DNA from 2 places in the Streptomyces nidicola genome. Region 1 is predicted to be linked to the other one. Evidence: riboswitches for the same ligand, from Rfam matches in the RefSeq annotation. Region 1 holds a riboswitch; the other holds the start of a gene.
The links. A riboswitch is a leader RNA that binds a small molecule or an ion and turns the genes downstream of it on or off. The one in region 1 is predicted to bind ZMP and ZTP.
Positions count from the first base shown of each region.

Region 2: another riboswitch for ZMP and ZTP. It lies ahead of ACOKM3_RS18090 (glycine hydroxymethyltransferase); the one in region 1 lies ahead of ACOKM3_RS02535 (bifunctional 5,10-methylenetetrahydrofolate dehydrogenase/5,10-methenyltetrahydrofolate cyclohydrolase).

Region 1 covers NZ_JBNBPI010000001.1:532,512-538,650, forward strand. Annotated here, with positions in the region: gene ACOKM3_RS02510 (MFS transporter) at 1-760, opposite strand, end outside; gene ACOKM3_RS02515 (RpiB/LacA/LacB family sugar-phosphate isomerase) at 886-1,344, opposite strand; gene ACOKM3_RS02520 (LacI family DNA-binding transcriptional regulator) at 1,394-2,389, opposite strand; gene ACOKM3_RS02525 (PPOX class F420-dependent oxidoreductase) at 2,594-2,989, shown strand; gene ACOKM3_RS02530 (haloacid dehalogenase type II) at 3,045-3,818, shown strand; gene ACOKM3_RS02535 (bifunctional 5,10-methylenetetrahydrofolate dehydrogenase/5,10-methenyltetrahydrofolate cyclohydrolase) at 3,824-4,693, opposite strand; ZMP/ZTP riboswitch at 4,716-4,801, opposite strand; gene ACOKM3_RS02540 (hypothetical protein) at 4,894-5,184, shown strand; gene ACOKM3_RS02545 (hypothetical protein) at 5,187-5,378, shown strand; gene ACOKM3_RS02550 (amidohydrolase family protein) at 5,397-6,139, opposite strand, start outside.
Region 2 covers NZ_JBNBPI010000001.1:3,997,090-4,003,228, forward strand. Annotated here, with positions in the region: gene ACOKM3_RS18085 (hypothetical protein) at 1-513, shown strand, start outside; gene ACOKM3_RS18090 (glycine hydroxymethyltransferase) at 1,866-3,314, opposite strand; ZMP/ZTP riboswitch at 3,358-3,444, opposite strand; gene rocD (ornithine--oxo-acid transaminase) at 3,573-4,799, shown strand; gene ACOKM3_RS18100 (glutathionylspermidine synthase family protein) at 4,816-6,006, opposite strand; gene ACOKM3_RS18105 (hypothetical protein) at 6,022-6,139, opposite strand, start outside.

The DNA.
Region 1 (6,139 bases):
ACTCGACGACGCGCAGCGCGATGACCCGCAGGATGCCGCGCCAGTCCCCCTTCAGCGTGGCCAGGAAGGGATTCCGCTCCGTCCTGCCCTCGGCCCGGGCCTCCTTGAACTCGGGGGATTCCGAGAGCCGCGAGCGCACGATCAGCGCGGCGACCACGAGGACGGCGCTCACCAGGAACGGGGTCCGCCACTGCCAACTGCCTTCCAGCGTGGCGCTCCAGGCGAACACACCGCTGGCGAGGGCGATGCCCAGCGGGTTGCCCGACTGGGGTATCGCGGCGAACATGCCGCGCCGGTGCCAGGGCGCGTGCTCGTACGCCATGGTGATCGCCCCGCCCCATTCGGCGCCGAACGCGAGGCCCTGGATCATCCGGATCACGGTCAGCAGGATCGGTGCGAGCACGCCCACCTGTCCGTACGTGGGGAGCGCGCCGATGAGGAACGTGGCCGCGCCCATGACGATCATCGCGGCCACGAGGACGGGCTTGCGGCCGAACTTGTCGGCGAAGTAGCCGCCGACGGCGCCGCCGAGCGGGCGCATGACGAAGCCGACCGCGAGCGTCGCGAAGGAGAGCAGGGTGCCGACGAAGCGGTCGCTCTCGGGGAAGAAGACGGCGCCGAAGTAGAGGGCGGAGGCGGTGCCGTAGGCGATGAAGTCGTAGTTCTCGACGCTGGTTCCGAAGGCGGCGGCGATCGCGGTTTTGACGCGGTCCTTGGAGCCGAGCACGCTCGGCTGTCCGGCGGGGGTGCGGGTGGACATGGGGATCTCCTGCGGGTTCGGGGCACGTGCGGGTACGCCGAGGGGACGCCCGGCGCGGTGTGTGCGCGGGCGTGGGGAGAGGGCGTCGGTGCGGGGAAAAGCAGGGGTGGTGCGGCGGGGGTGTGTCAGGCGGGGGTGGGCGTCAGTTCGTCGAGCGCGTTGAGTTTCGCGACGCGGCGGCGGGTGTCCGCGTCGTCGTCGAAGGTGGCGCCCAGGAACTCACGGACGATGTCGGGCACGAGCGCGTGCGGCACGAGCCAGGCACCCATGGCGATGGCGTTGGCGTCGTCGTGCTCGACCGACTGATGGGCGGAGTACGGCTCGTGGGCGAGGCCGCAGCGGATGCCGGGCAGCTTGTTGGCGGCCATGACGGCGCCCTGTCCGGTGCCGCACACGAGCACGGCGCGGTCGGCGGCGCCGCTGAGCACGGGCTCGCAGGTGGCGCGGGTGATGTCGGGGAAGTCGACGGGTTCGCTGCCGTGGGTGCCGCAGTCCACCACGTCGTGCCCGAGCGCCTCGATGGCCTGTCGGACGGCGTGCTTGAGTGCGAAACCTGCGTGGTCCGCGCCGAGGGCGACCCTCATGCGTTGTCCTGCCTTTCGAATTTTTGTGACTCAAGTGCCGTGCGGGCACTCACTGTTGGGCCTTGGGCGCCCGGTCGACGAAGGACGTGGGGACGCGCTCGCCCGCGGCCGGGCGACCGGCGATGAGGTCCACCACCCCGCGTACGCCGAGGCGGCCGATCTCCGCCGCGTCCTGGCGGACCGCGCTGATGGGTGGCGAGGCGAACTCGAACCAGTCGAGGTCATCGACGGACACGACCTCGATGCGGGCCGCCTGTTCGACGCCGAGCCGCTCGCGCAGCGCGCGCACGGCACCGAGGGTGGTCAGGCCGTTCGCACCGAAGACCGCCGTGAACGGGACGCCGCGGTCGAGGACGCGGTGCATGGCCTTGGCGGCCCCGTCGGAGAGGAAGTCACCGGCGTCCAGCAGCCGTTCGTCGGTGCTGATGCCGTGCCGCTCGCGCCCGGCGAGGTAGGCGGCGCGGCGCTCGGCGCCGGTGGAGATGGCGTCGGGGCCCCCGATGAAGGCGACGTCACGATGCCCGCGCCGCTGCAGCCAGTGGAGCACCTGCCCGACGCCCTGCGCGTTGTCCGTCCCGTACATCGGCGCGTCGAGTCCGTCGATCGTGCGGTTGAGGAAGACGAGCGGAAGACCGGAGGCGACGGTGGCGGCGAGCTGCGGCGAGACGGTGCTCTGCGGCGCGAACAGCAGGCCGTCGATGCGCTGCGAGGCGAAGGTCCGGAGGTAGGCGTCGGCCTGGTCGGCGTCCTCGTTGGCGTTGGCCAGCAGGACGGTGTAGCCGTGCCTGCGTGCCTCCTGCTCGGCGGCGTGCGCCAGTTCGGAGAAGAACGGGTTGCGGATGTCCGAGACGAGCAGCCCCAGTACGTCGGTCCGGGCGCGCCGCAGGGCACGGGCGGGCCCGTTGGCCACGTAGCCCAACTCGGCGGCGGCCGCGAGCACTCGCGCGCGGGAATCGGCCGAGGTCTGACTGCTCCCGCTGAGCACCCGCGACGCGGTCCCGAGCGCGACCCCGGCCCGCGCCGCGACGTCCTTGATCGTGGCCATCCGTTGCTCCACCTCCTCGTGGATTCCATGGAAACGTTTCCATAGCATGGATGACTTTAAGATCGCATACGGGGCGGGGCGTGGGCAAGGGGTCGGCGGGGCGAGCACACCGGCTGAGCCCCGGGACTCGGTCCCCTGAGTGCGGCCGGTGCGGCGGGCTTTGATTGGGTGGGCGTTCCGTGTCAGACGTGAAAGGTGTCCGAGATGTCATTGCCGAGTGAGCTGGCCGCCGTCCTGGACGGGCCGGCCATCTGTTTCCTGACGACACTCATGCCTGACGGTTCGCCGCAGATCACTCAGACCTGGGTGGACAGGGACGGGGATCACGTTGTCATCAACACGGTGACCACCCATCAGAAGATGCGGAACATCCGCCGCGATCCGCGCGTCGCCGTCGGCATCGCGGATCCGGCGGAGCCCTCGCGGTACTGGGCCCTCCGCGGCCGCGTCGTGACGTCCACGACCGAGGGCGCGGAGGCGCACATCGACAAGGTGGCGCACAAGTACCTGGGCGGGCCCTACCCCTGGTTCGGCGGGCGCGACCAGGAGCGCGTCCTCCTCGCCATCAGCGCCGACTCGGTCCACTCCCCGCGCGGCTGAGCACGAAGGGGCGTGGGAGCCTGACGTCCTCGCCGTCTACGAAAGGCCGATTCCAATGGATGGACGCATTCAGCAGCTCGAGGCCGTGCTGTTCGACACCTTCGGTACGGTCGTCGACTGGCGGACCGGAGTCGCGGCCGCCGTCGACGACTTCGCCGCACGGCACGGCCTGACGCTCGACGGGACCGCGTTCGCCATGCGCTGGCGGGAGCTCTACCAGCCGGCGATGGAACCCGTACGCACCGGTCGACGGGGATTCGTGCCGCTCGACGTGCTCCACGCGGAGAACCTGCGGACCGTGCTGGGCGAGCACGGCGTCGACCCCACGGCGTTCGACGAGGCCGAGTTGAGGTGGCTCAACGAGGCGTGGCATCGGCTGCCGGCGTGGACCGATTCCGTTCCTGGTCTGGAGCAACTGGCCAGGAGCGTGACGACCGGGGCGTTGTCGAACGGCAACCTCGCGCTCCTGTCCCGCCTGGCCAAGCACGCGGGCCTCCCCTGGGACGTGATCGTCGCCTCCGACATCACCCGCGCGTACAAACCCCAACGCGAGGCCTACGAGCGGGCCGCCGCCTTCCTGGGGCTGCGCCCCGACCAGGTCATGCTCGCGGCGGCCCACAACGAAGACCTGCGCGCCGCCCGGGACGCGGGCCTTCGGACCGCCTTCGTCGCGCGGCCGACCGAGTACGGACCCACGCAGACCAAGGACTTGGCACCCGACGCAGATTGGGATCTGGTGGCGGGTGACCTGGTCCAGTTGGCGGCGCTGGTGGGTGACAGGCCCTGGACCGCGGACCGGCACCTCGCGCCGTACCCGGGGCGCGCATAGCGGACTCACATGTGGTGCGCGGTTCCGAGCTGGTCCGCGGCGGCCTTCACCGTCTGCTCGAGCAGCACCGCGATGGTCATCGGCCCGACGCCGCCGGGGACCGGGGTGATCAGACCTGCTCGGGTGAGGGCGGTGTCATGGTCCACGTCGCCGACGTTGCCGGGGTTGTAGCCGGCGTCGATCACGACCGCGCCCGGTTTGATGTCCGCACCGCGGATCAGCCGGGGCCGCCCCACGGCCGCCACCACGATGTCCGCTTCCCGGAGGTTCGCCGACAGGTCGGTGGTGCGGGAGTGGCAGTAGGTCACCGTCGCGTCCTTGGCCAGCAGGAGCATGCCGACCGGCTTGCCGAGGATCGCGCTGCGTCCCACCACCACGGCCCGCTTGCCGGCGAGTTCGACGTCGTACGCCTCGAGCAGGCGCATGATTCCGCCAGGCGTGCACGACACGAAGCCGGGCCGCGCGAAGCTCATCGCGGCGAAGGATTGCATCGTGACGCCGTCGACGTCCTTCTCCGGCGCGATGGCCTCGAACGCGGCCCGCTCGTCGATGCGCGGGCCGCAAGGGTGCTGGAGCAGGATGCCGTGCACGTCCGGATCGCCGGACAAGTCCGAGAGGGTGTGGACGAGTTCGGCGGTCGTGGTGGTGGCGGGCAGGCCGATGTGCCGGGATGTGATGCCTGCCTTCGCGCACCGTGCCCGCTTCATGCGGACGTACGTGGCGGACGCGGGGTCCTCGCCCACCAGTACCGTCGCCAGACAGGGGCTGACTCCCGTGCGACCGGTGATCTCCGCCGCTCTGGCAGCGGTCTCCGCGACGATCCGTGCGGCGAGGCCGGAGCCGTCCATGAGGTGAGCCGTGCGAGTCTCGGACATCGTTGCCCTCCAGGCGTTGCTGACCACTCGCCCAGGCGCACGGCAACGACATCGTGTCGGACCGCTCCCCGGTGGTGCTCCACCTCAGCGCCAGTCACGGCCCACGGGGAACTGTAGTCGACACCGCAGCCGCACGGAGCGCGCCGGCCACGAAGGCTCGTTCCGGCGAAAGTCCGCCGAAGTGCTCGTAAGATGCCGGGGTGCCAAGACTCATACCGAGGAGCCGCCGCGCGTGGGTTGTCGCGTGGGCGGTGCTGTGTGCGGCCGGCCTCGCCGTCACCTTCGGCCTCAACGCCTCCCCGGAGCCCGATCCGAAGCCCGGAAAGCCCGTCAGCGCCCGGTGCGCCGAGCTGATCGCGGACCTCGAGAAGCAGTTGGCCAAGAACGAGCAGGACGGCAAGAAGGACGGGGCGGTGGCGTTCTCGCGCGTCCGGAACGCCGGCGAGGACGACTGCCACGAGGCGCTCCGCGACCACTTCGGCGGTGGATGACGATGCGCTTCGTCATGCTCGTTGCCGCCCTGGTCGTGCTGGTCGCCGTCGGCGTCGGGCTGGCCGTCGCGATGACGGCCGCATCGGGACCTGAGCCACGGCCCACGCCGACGCGCGTGTACTCCTCCTGCCTGGCGGCGGACACCCGGCCACTGGCCCCGGGCGACGACCCTTGCGAGGGCCCCGGGAACTGAACAACTCCCCTGCCGCTGCTACGCGTTGTCCCCCGGCCCGTGCAGTCGGCCCGCCGCGATCACGGCCGCCACCGACCGCAGCGCCCCGAGGTCGGCGAGCGGGTCGCCGGTCACCACGAGGATGTCGGCGCTGTAGCCGGCAGTGAGCCGGCCGGTCGTCTCCTCAAGGCGCAGCGCGCGAGCGGCTTCCGTCGTGGCCATGGCGAGGACGCGGTCGTTGGGCAGGCCCAGGTGCTCGTAGAACGTGAGGCTGGAGGGCAGGCCGTCGAACCCGGCGCGCTGGACGCCCGCGTCGGTGCCCGCGATCAGCCGCGCACCGGCCTCGGCCATCCGACGCACCGCGCCGAACATGGCCTCGGCGCGCTCGGCGCCGAAGAACTTCGGCAGCATCCGCCAGTTCGGGCTGACCGTGGGGCAGACGTGGATGTTCCGCTGGACGATCTGGTCGAGCACGTCCTGGCGGACCTCGAATCCGTCGGCCGTCATCCAGGTGCAGTGCTCGATACTGTCGACGCCCGCCGCGACAGCGGCCGTGATGCCGTCGACGCCGTGCGCGTGCGCGGCGACCGGCAGCCCTGCGCCGTGTGCCTCGTCGACGAGCGCCGCCAACTCCGCCTCGGACAGCTCGGATTCCCAGCTCTTGGCTCCACCCTTGGTGAGGCCGCCGCCGGTCGCCATGACCTTGATGACTTCGGCGCCCGCCTCCACGTTGCGCCGAACCAGGCGCCGCAATTCGTCAGGGCCGGAGGCCTCGCCGCCGA
Region 2 (6,139 bases), 3.5 Mb from region 1:
GCGGGCCCTTCGGTGACCCTGCACAACGAGGATCGGAACTTCGCCCGGCTCGAGCGCTTGACCACGGGGTTCGACACGGTGACCGAGCGGGTGCCGGACTCCTGGCAGGAGGGGCGGTTCCCGCCCGTGGTGGCCACGGTCATATGGGGCCTGACCGGTGTGGCGGGCTGGCCCGACACCCACAGCGCGCCCGGCACCGACACGGTCATCGAGCGCCAGGACCAGCTGATCATCGCGGCGGACGGCACGCCGTGGCTCCGCACGGACCCGATGGTCGACGTCAACGACGACGACCTCCGCTGGCACCGCGCCTCCCCACCCCTCGTCGACCAGTTGACGCGCGCCGGGGTGTTCCCCGCGCCCGATCCCCCGGAGGAACTCCCCACCCGGAACCCGTGGTGGTGGGGGCTGTCGGGCGTGGCCGTGGGCCTCGCCGCGGCGGCATTGCTATGGCGAATACGCACCCGCCCCCGGGCCCCACGGGAACCCCACCAACAACTGGTCGACCGGTAGGGCGGCGCGGGGATCGGTGCCGGGCGGCCCAGGTGCCCGCTCACCTCCCATGCCCGCCGAGGCGGTGCAGCGCCGCTGGCCGCTCGCCTCCAACGCCCGCCGAGGCGATGCCGGGCTGTACCGGTGCCCGCTCACCTCCAACCCCCGCCGCGGCGGTGCCGGACCGCGCCGCTGCCCGCTCACCTCCCACCACCGCCGGAAACGGCGCCCGGCCCCACCGGCGCCCGCTCACCACCCACCACCGCCAGGAACGGCGCCGGGCTGCGCTCCTTACTCACTCACCCCCACCACCACCGGGAACGGCGCCGGGCTGCGCCACTGCCCGCTCACCTCCCACCACCCGCCCCCTCCGGGGGCTCCGGCATCCCGGGCGGAGACGGTGCCTGCCGCGCGGAGCCGGGGACCGGAGCTGCGACGTGGTCGGCGCCTGTCGTGACGGGTGCGCGGCACCGGGGTGCCGCCTTGCCCACCCTGCCGCCCCAGGCGGCAGATTGCCCAAGTCGGGTGCGGCTCTTGCCGTCTCGGGTGGGGAGCCGTGGCTGGCGGAGGTTGCCCAAGACGGGCGCGGCGTCGGCCGCGACGGGTGGGGAGCCGTGGCTGGCGGAGGTTGCCCAAGACGAGTGCGGCGTAGGCCGCGACGGGTGGGGAGCCGTGGTGGGCGTTACCCAAGGCAGGGCGGCGTCGGCCGCGACGGGTGAGGAGCCGTGGCTGGCGGAGGTTGCCCAAGACGGGTGCGGAGTAGGACGCGACGGGTGGGGAGCCGTGGCCGACGCCGGATCGCCCATGGCGCGTGCGGTCGACCGCGGTGGGCGGGGAGCCGGAGCTGTCGGCGGATTCCCCGAGGCGGAGGGCGGCGAGTGGGGAGCCATCGTGCCGGCGGATTACCCAAGGCGGTGGTGCCCCTCGCCGTCCCAGGTGGGAGCCGTGGCCGGCGGCGGATTGCCCAGAGCCGCCGGCAGTACCCCGTCGGGCCGACGCCCCCGGAGGGGGCGGGTGGGTGGGAGATGGGCGGGAGCCAGGCAATTGCCCGCGGGCGGGTGGGTCAATTCAAGCTCCGCGGCGGGTGGGCAGATCCAGCCCCGCTCTGGGACGAGAGCCCGCGGGGTCCGGGGCGGAGCCCCGATCTTTGAAGCCCAACGGCGGGTTGGGCAGATCCAGCCCGCCGGCGCTTGAGGCGCGGGGTCCGGGGCGGAGCCCCGAGGCCGTAACGCCGGTTCGGCACCATCGGCCCCGCCGTTCGCACGAGAGCCCACGGGGACGGGGCAGCGCCCCGATCTTTCAGCCCCGCCCGCGAGGGCCGGGGCAGCGCCCCGTGGCGTAGGACGGTCGCCCGCCCCACGCCACGGAGGGGCTCAGCCCAGGTCGATCCGGCCGTACAGGGGGAACCCGGCCAGGAGATCCGTCGCCCGGTGGGACACCTCGTCCGCGATCTTCGGGTCGAGCACGTGGCTCGCCTTGGACACCGCCCCGGACTTCGTGGTCCCCGGCTCGGAGGCCGCCAGCACCCGGTCCATGAGCGCCGCGATCTCGTCCATCTCACCGGCACCGAGCCCCCGCGTGGTCAACGCCGGCGTACCGATACGGATGCCGGACGTGTACCACGCCCCGTTCGGGTCCGCCGGAATCGCGTTGCGGTTGGTGACGATGCCGGAGTCGAGCAGCGCGGACTCTGCCTGGCGCCCCGTGAGGCCGTAGGAGGACGCCACGTCGATGAGGTTGAGGTGGTTGTCCGTGCCGCCGGTGACGAGCGTCGCGCCGCGCCGCGTGAGCCCCTCCGCCAGTGCCCGCGCGTTGTCGACGATGCGCTGCGCGTAGTCCTGGAACGCGGGCTGCCGCGCCTCGGCGAGGGCGACCGCCTTCGCGGCCATGACGTGCGGCAGCGGCCCGCCGAGCACCATCGGGCAGCCCCGGTCGACCTGGTCCTTCAGCGAGTCGTCGCACAGCACCATGCCGCCACGCGGCCCACGCAGCGACTTGTGGGTGGTCGTGGTGACGATCTGCGCGTGCGGCACCGGGTCGAAGTCGCCGGTGAGCACCTTGCCCGCGACGAGCCCCGCGAAGTGCGCCATGTCGACCATGAGCGTCGCCCCGACCTCGTCGGCGATCTCCCGCATGATCCGGAAGTTCACGAGGCGCGGGTACGCGGAGTAACCGGCGACGATGATCATCGGCTTGAACTCGCGGGCCTGCGCGCGCAGCGCCTCGTAGTCGATGAGCCCGGTGGCGGGGTCGGTGCCGTACGACCGCTGATCGAACATTTTTCCGCTGATATTCGGCCTGAAGCCGTGCGTGAGGTGGCCACCGGCGTCCAGCGACATACCGAGCATCCGCTGGTTGCCGAAGGCCTGGCGCAGCTCGGCCCAGTCCGCCTCGGTGAGGTCGTTGATCTGCCGGACCCCGGTCTTCGCGAGGAACGGCGCCTCGACACGGTCGGCGAGCACGGCCCAGAAGGCGACGAGGTTGGCGTCGATCCCGGAGTGCGGCTGCACATACGCGTGCCGCGCGCCGAACAGCTCGCGGGCGTGCTCCGCGGCGATCGACTCGACGGTGTCGACGTTGCGGCAGCCGGCGTAGAAGCGGCGGCCGATGGTGCCTTCGGCGTACTTGTCGCTGAACCAGTTGCCCATGGTCAGCAGCGTCGCCGGGGACGCGTAGTTCTCGGACGCGATCAGCTTGAGCATCTCGCGCTGGTCGGTCAGCTCCTGCGCGATGGCGTCGGCGACGCGCGGCTCCACGCCCCGTACGACATCGAGGGCGGCGCGGTACGCGGTGGATTCGGGGGTCAAGCGGGCATCGGTCATGGGGGCAGCCTCCGGACACGGTCGATACGCGGTCGGTTCACGGGTGGTCGGCCCAGGCGCACGGCACACACTGCTCGGGCCGCTCCCCGATGGTCGATCCCATCCCAGCGCGCCAGTCACGGCCCTGCCCCCACATTAGCGGGCGCGTCGCCGGGCGAGGTTTCCACGTCCACATCGCGAGCGACGATAGGAAGGGGCCACAAGCCCGTCCCACACCCAGCGCGATGAGCCGCGACGAACGGAGATCCCGTGACTTCTGTGACTCCACCGACCACCGCAGGACACGCCACGCAGGACTTCATCACCGCCTCCGAAGACCATGGCGCGCACAACTACCACCCGCTCCCGGTCGTCGTCGCCACCGCCGAGGGCGCGTGGATGACGGACGTCGAGGGGCGGCGCTACCTCGACATGCTCGCCGGGTACTCGGCGCTCAACTTCGGGCACGGCAACCGTCGCCTCATCGAGGCCGCGAAGGCCCAGCTGGAGCGGGTGACGCTGACGTCGCGGGCCTTCCACCACGACCGGTTCGCCGCGTTCTGCACGGAGCTCGCCGAGCTGTGCGGCATGGAGATGGTGCTGCCGATGAACACGGGCGCGGAGGCCGTCGAGACCGCCGTGAAGACCGCGCGCAAGTGGGGCTACCGGGTCAAGGGCGTGCCGGACGGGCGGGCCAGGATCGTGGTCGCGAGCGACAACTTCCACGGCCGTACGACGACCATCGTGAGCTTCTCCACCGACGAGGAGGCCCGCGCCGACTTCGGTCCGTACACGCCGGGCTTCGACATCGTCCCGTACGGCGATCTGGACGCGCTGCGCGCCGCGGTCACGGACGAGACGGTGGCGGTGCTGATCGAGCCGATCCAGGGCGAGGCGGGCGTGCTCGTCCCGCCGCCCGGCTATCTCGCGGGCGTCCGGGAGCTGACGCGCGAGCGGAACGTGCTGTTCGTCGCGGACGAGATCCAGTCGGGCCTCGGGCGGACCGGTCGTACCTTCGCGTGCGAGCACGAGGGCGTGGTGCCGGACATGTACGTGCTGGGCAAGGCGCTCGGCGGCGGGGTCGTGCCGGTGTCGGCGGTGGTGTCGAGCAAGGCCGTGCTCGGGGTGTTCCGGCCGGGCGAGCACGGGTCGACGTTCGGCGGGAACCCCCTCGCCTGCGCCGTGGCCCTGGAGGTGATCGCGATGCTGCGCACCGGGGAGTTCCAGGAGCGGGCGGCGGAGCTGGGCGAGCATCTGCACGCCGAGCTGGGCCTGTTGACGGGGACGGGGAAGGTCACCGAGGTGCGCGGGCGCGGACTGTGGGCGGGCGTCGACATCGATCCGTCGTACGGGACGGGCCGGGAGATCTCTCAGAAGCTGATGGGCCGTGGGGTCCTGGTGAAGGACACCCACGGGTCCACCATCCGGATCGCCCCGCCGCTGGTGATCAGCAAGGACGATCTGGACTGGGGCCTCGATCAGCTGCGGGCGGTGCTGGGCGCGTAGCCCCTTTTACCGAGGGTCACAGGATGACGTGGGGCAGGAAGCGGGCGTACTCGTCCGTGACAAGCCCCGCCGATTCCCGGATGCCGAGGCCGGCCGCCTCGTCCTCGACGACCCATGCGCCGAGGACGACGCGGTTGCCGTCGAAGTCGGGCAGCTCGCTCAACTCCTGGTAGCAGCACGGCTCTTCGGGGGTTGGCGGGGTGGACCCGGGTGCGTGGATCGTGACGCCCGCGCCCTCGCGCCCGAGCAGCGGCTTCGACACGTAGCCGGGGCCCGGTCCGGTCGCCAGTTCACGCGGCCCGTCGAGGTAGGCGGGCAGCAGGTTCGGGTGGCCGGGGTACAGCTCCCACAGCACCGCGAGCAGCGCCTTGTTGCTGAGCAGCATCTTCCAGGCGGGCTCGATCCACATCGTCGTACCCGTGCCGCCGCCGTTGTCGAGGCCGGCGAGGACGTGCGGGGCGAATTCGTCGGAGGTCAGCCACTCCCACGGGTACAGCTTGAAGCAGCTGCGGATGAACCGGAGTTGGTTGTCGACGAAGCGCTCGGAGAGGCTGTCCCAGCCGATCTCCTCCATGGAGATCCAGTCGGTGTCCAGGCCCGCCTGTTCGGCGGTCTCCTTCAGATATCCGACGGTCATCAGGTCCTCGCCGAGTTCGTCGGCCGAGGAGTGCGCGAAGTAGAGCGGGCTGCCCGGCGGGAGCAGGGCGGCCTGCTTCTTCCAGGCGTCGATGAGCCGCTCGTGCAGCGAGTTCCACTGGTCGGCGCCGGGGAACCGCTCCTCCATCCAGAACCACTGGGGGCTGGCGGCCTCGACCAGGGAGGTGGGGGTGTCGGCGTTGTACTCGAGGAGCTTCGCGGGGCCTGTGCCGTCGTAGCGCAGGTCGAACCGGCCGTACACGGACGGGAGTTCGGCGCGACGCTGCCAGGCCTCGGCGACCGCCGCGGCGACGCGCGGGTCGGTGATCCCGAGGTCGGCGAAGCGGTCGTTGCGGACGATGTGTTCCGCCGCGGCGAGGCACATGCGGTGCAGCTCCTCGACGACCTCTTCGAGCGCCTCGACCTCGGGGAGGGAGAACTCGTAGTAGGCGCTCTCGTCCCAGTAGGGGCGCAGTGAGTCGTCGGGGTAGCGGGTGAGCGGGTAGATGAGCCCCTGTTCCTCGACGGTCTGCTGCCAGCCGGGGCGTGGGGTGATGGTGTGTCGCTTCATCAGTGCCTCCGGGGCTCAGCCGCCGGAGCTTCCGCCCTTGCCGCCGCTGCCGAAGCCGCCGCGGGTGACGCCGCCGCCCGAGGACTTGGTGAAGGAGCCGCTGCCGACGCGGCTGCCCTTCTTCTTGCCGCCG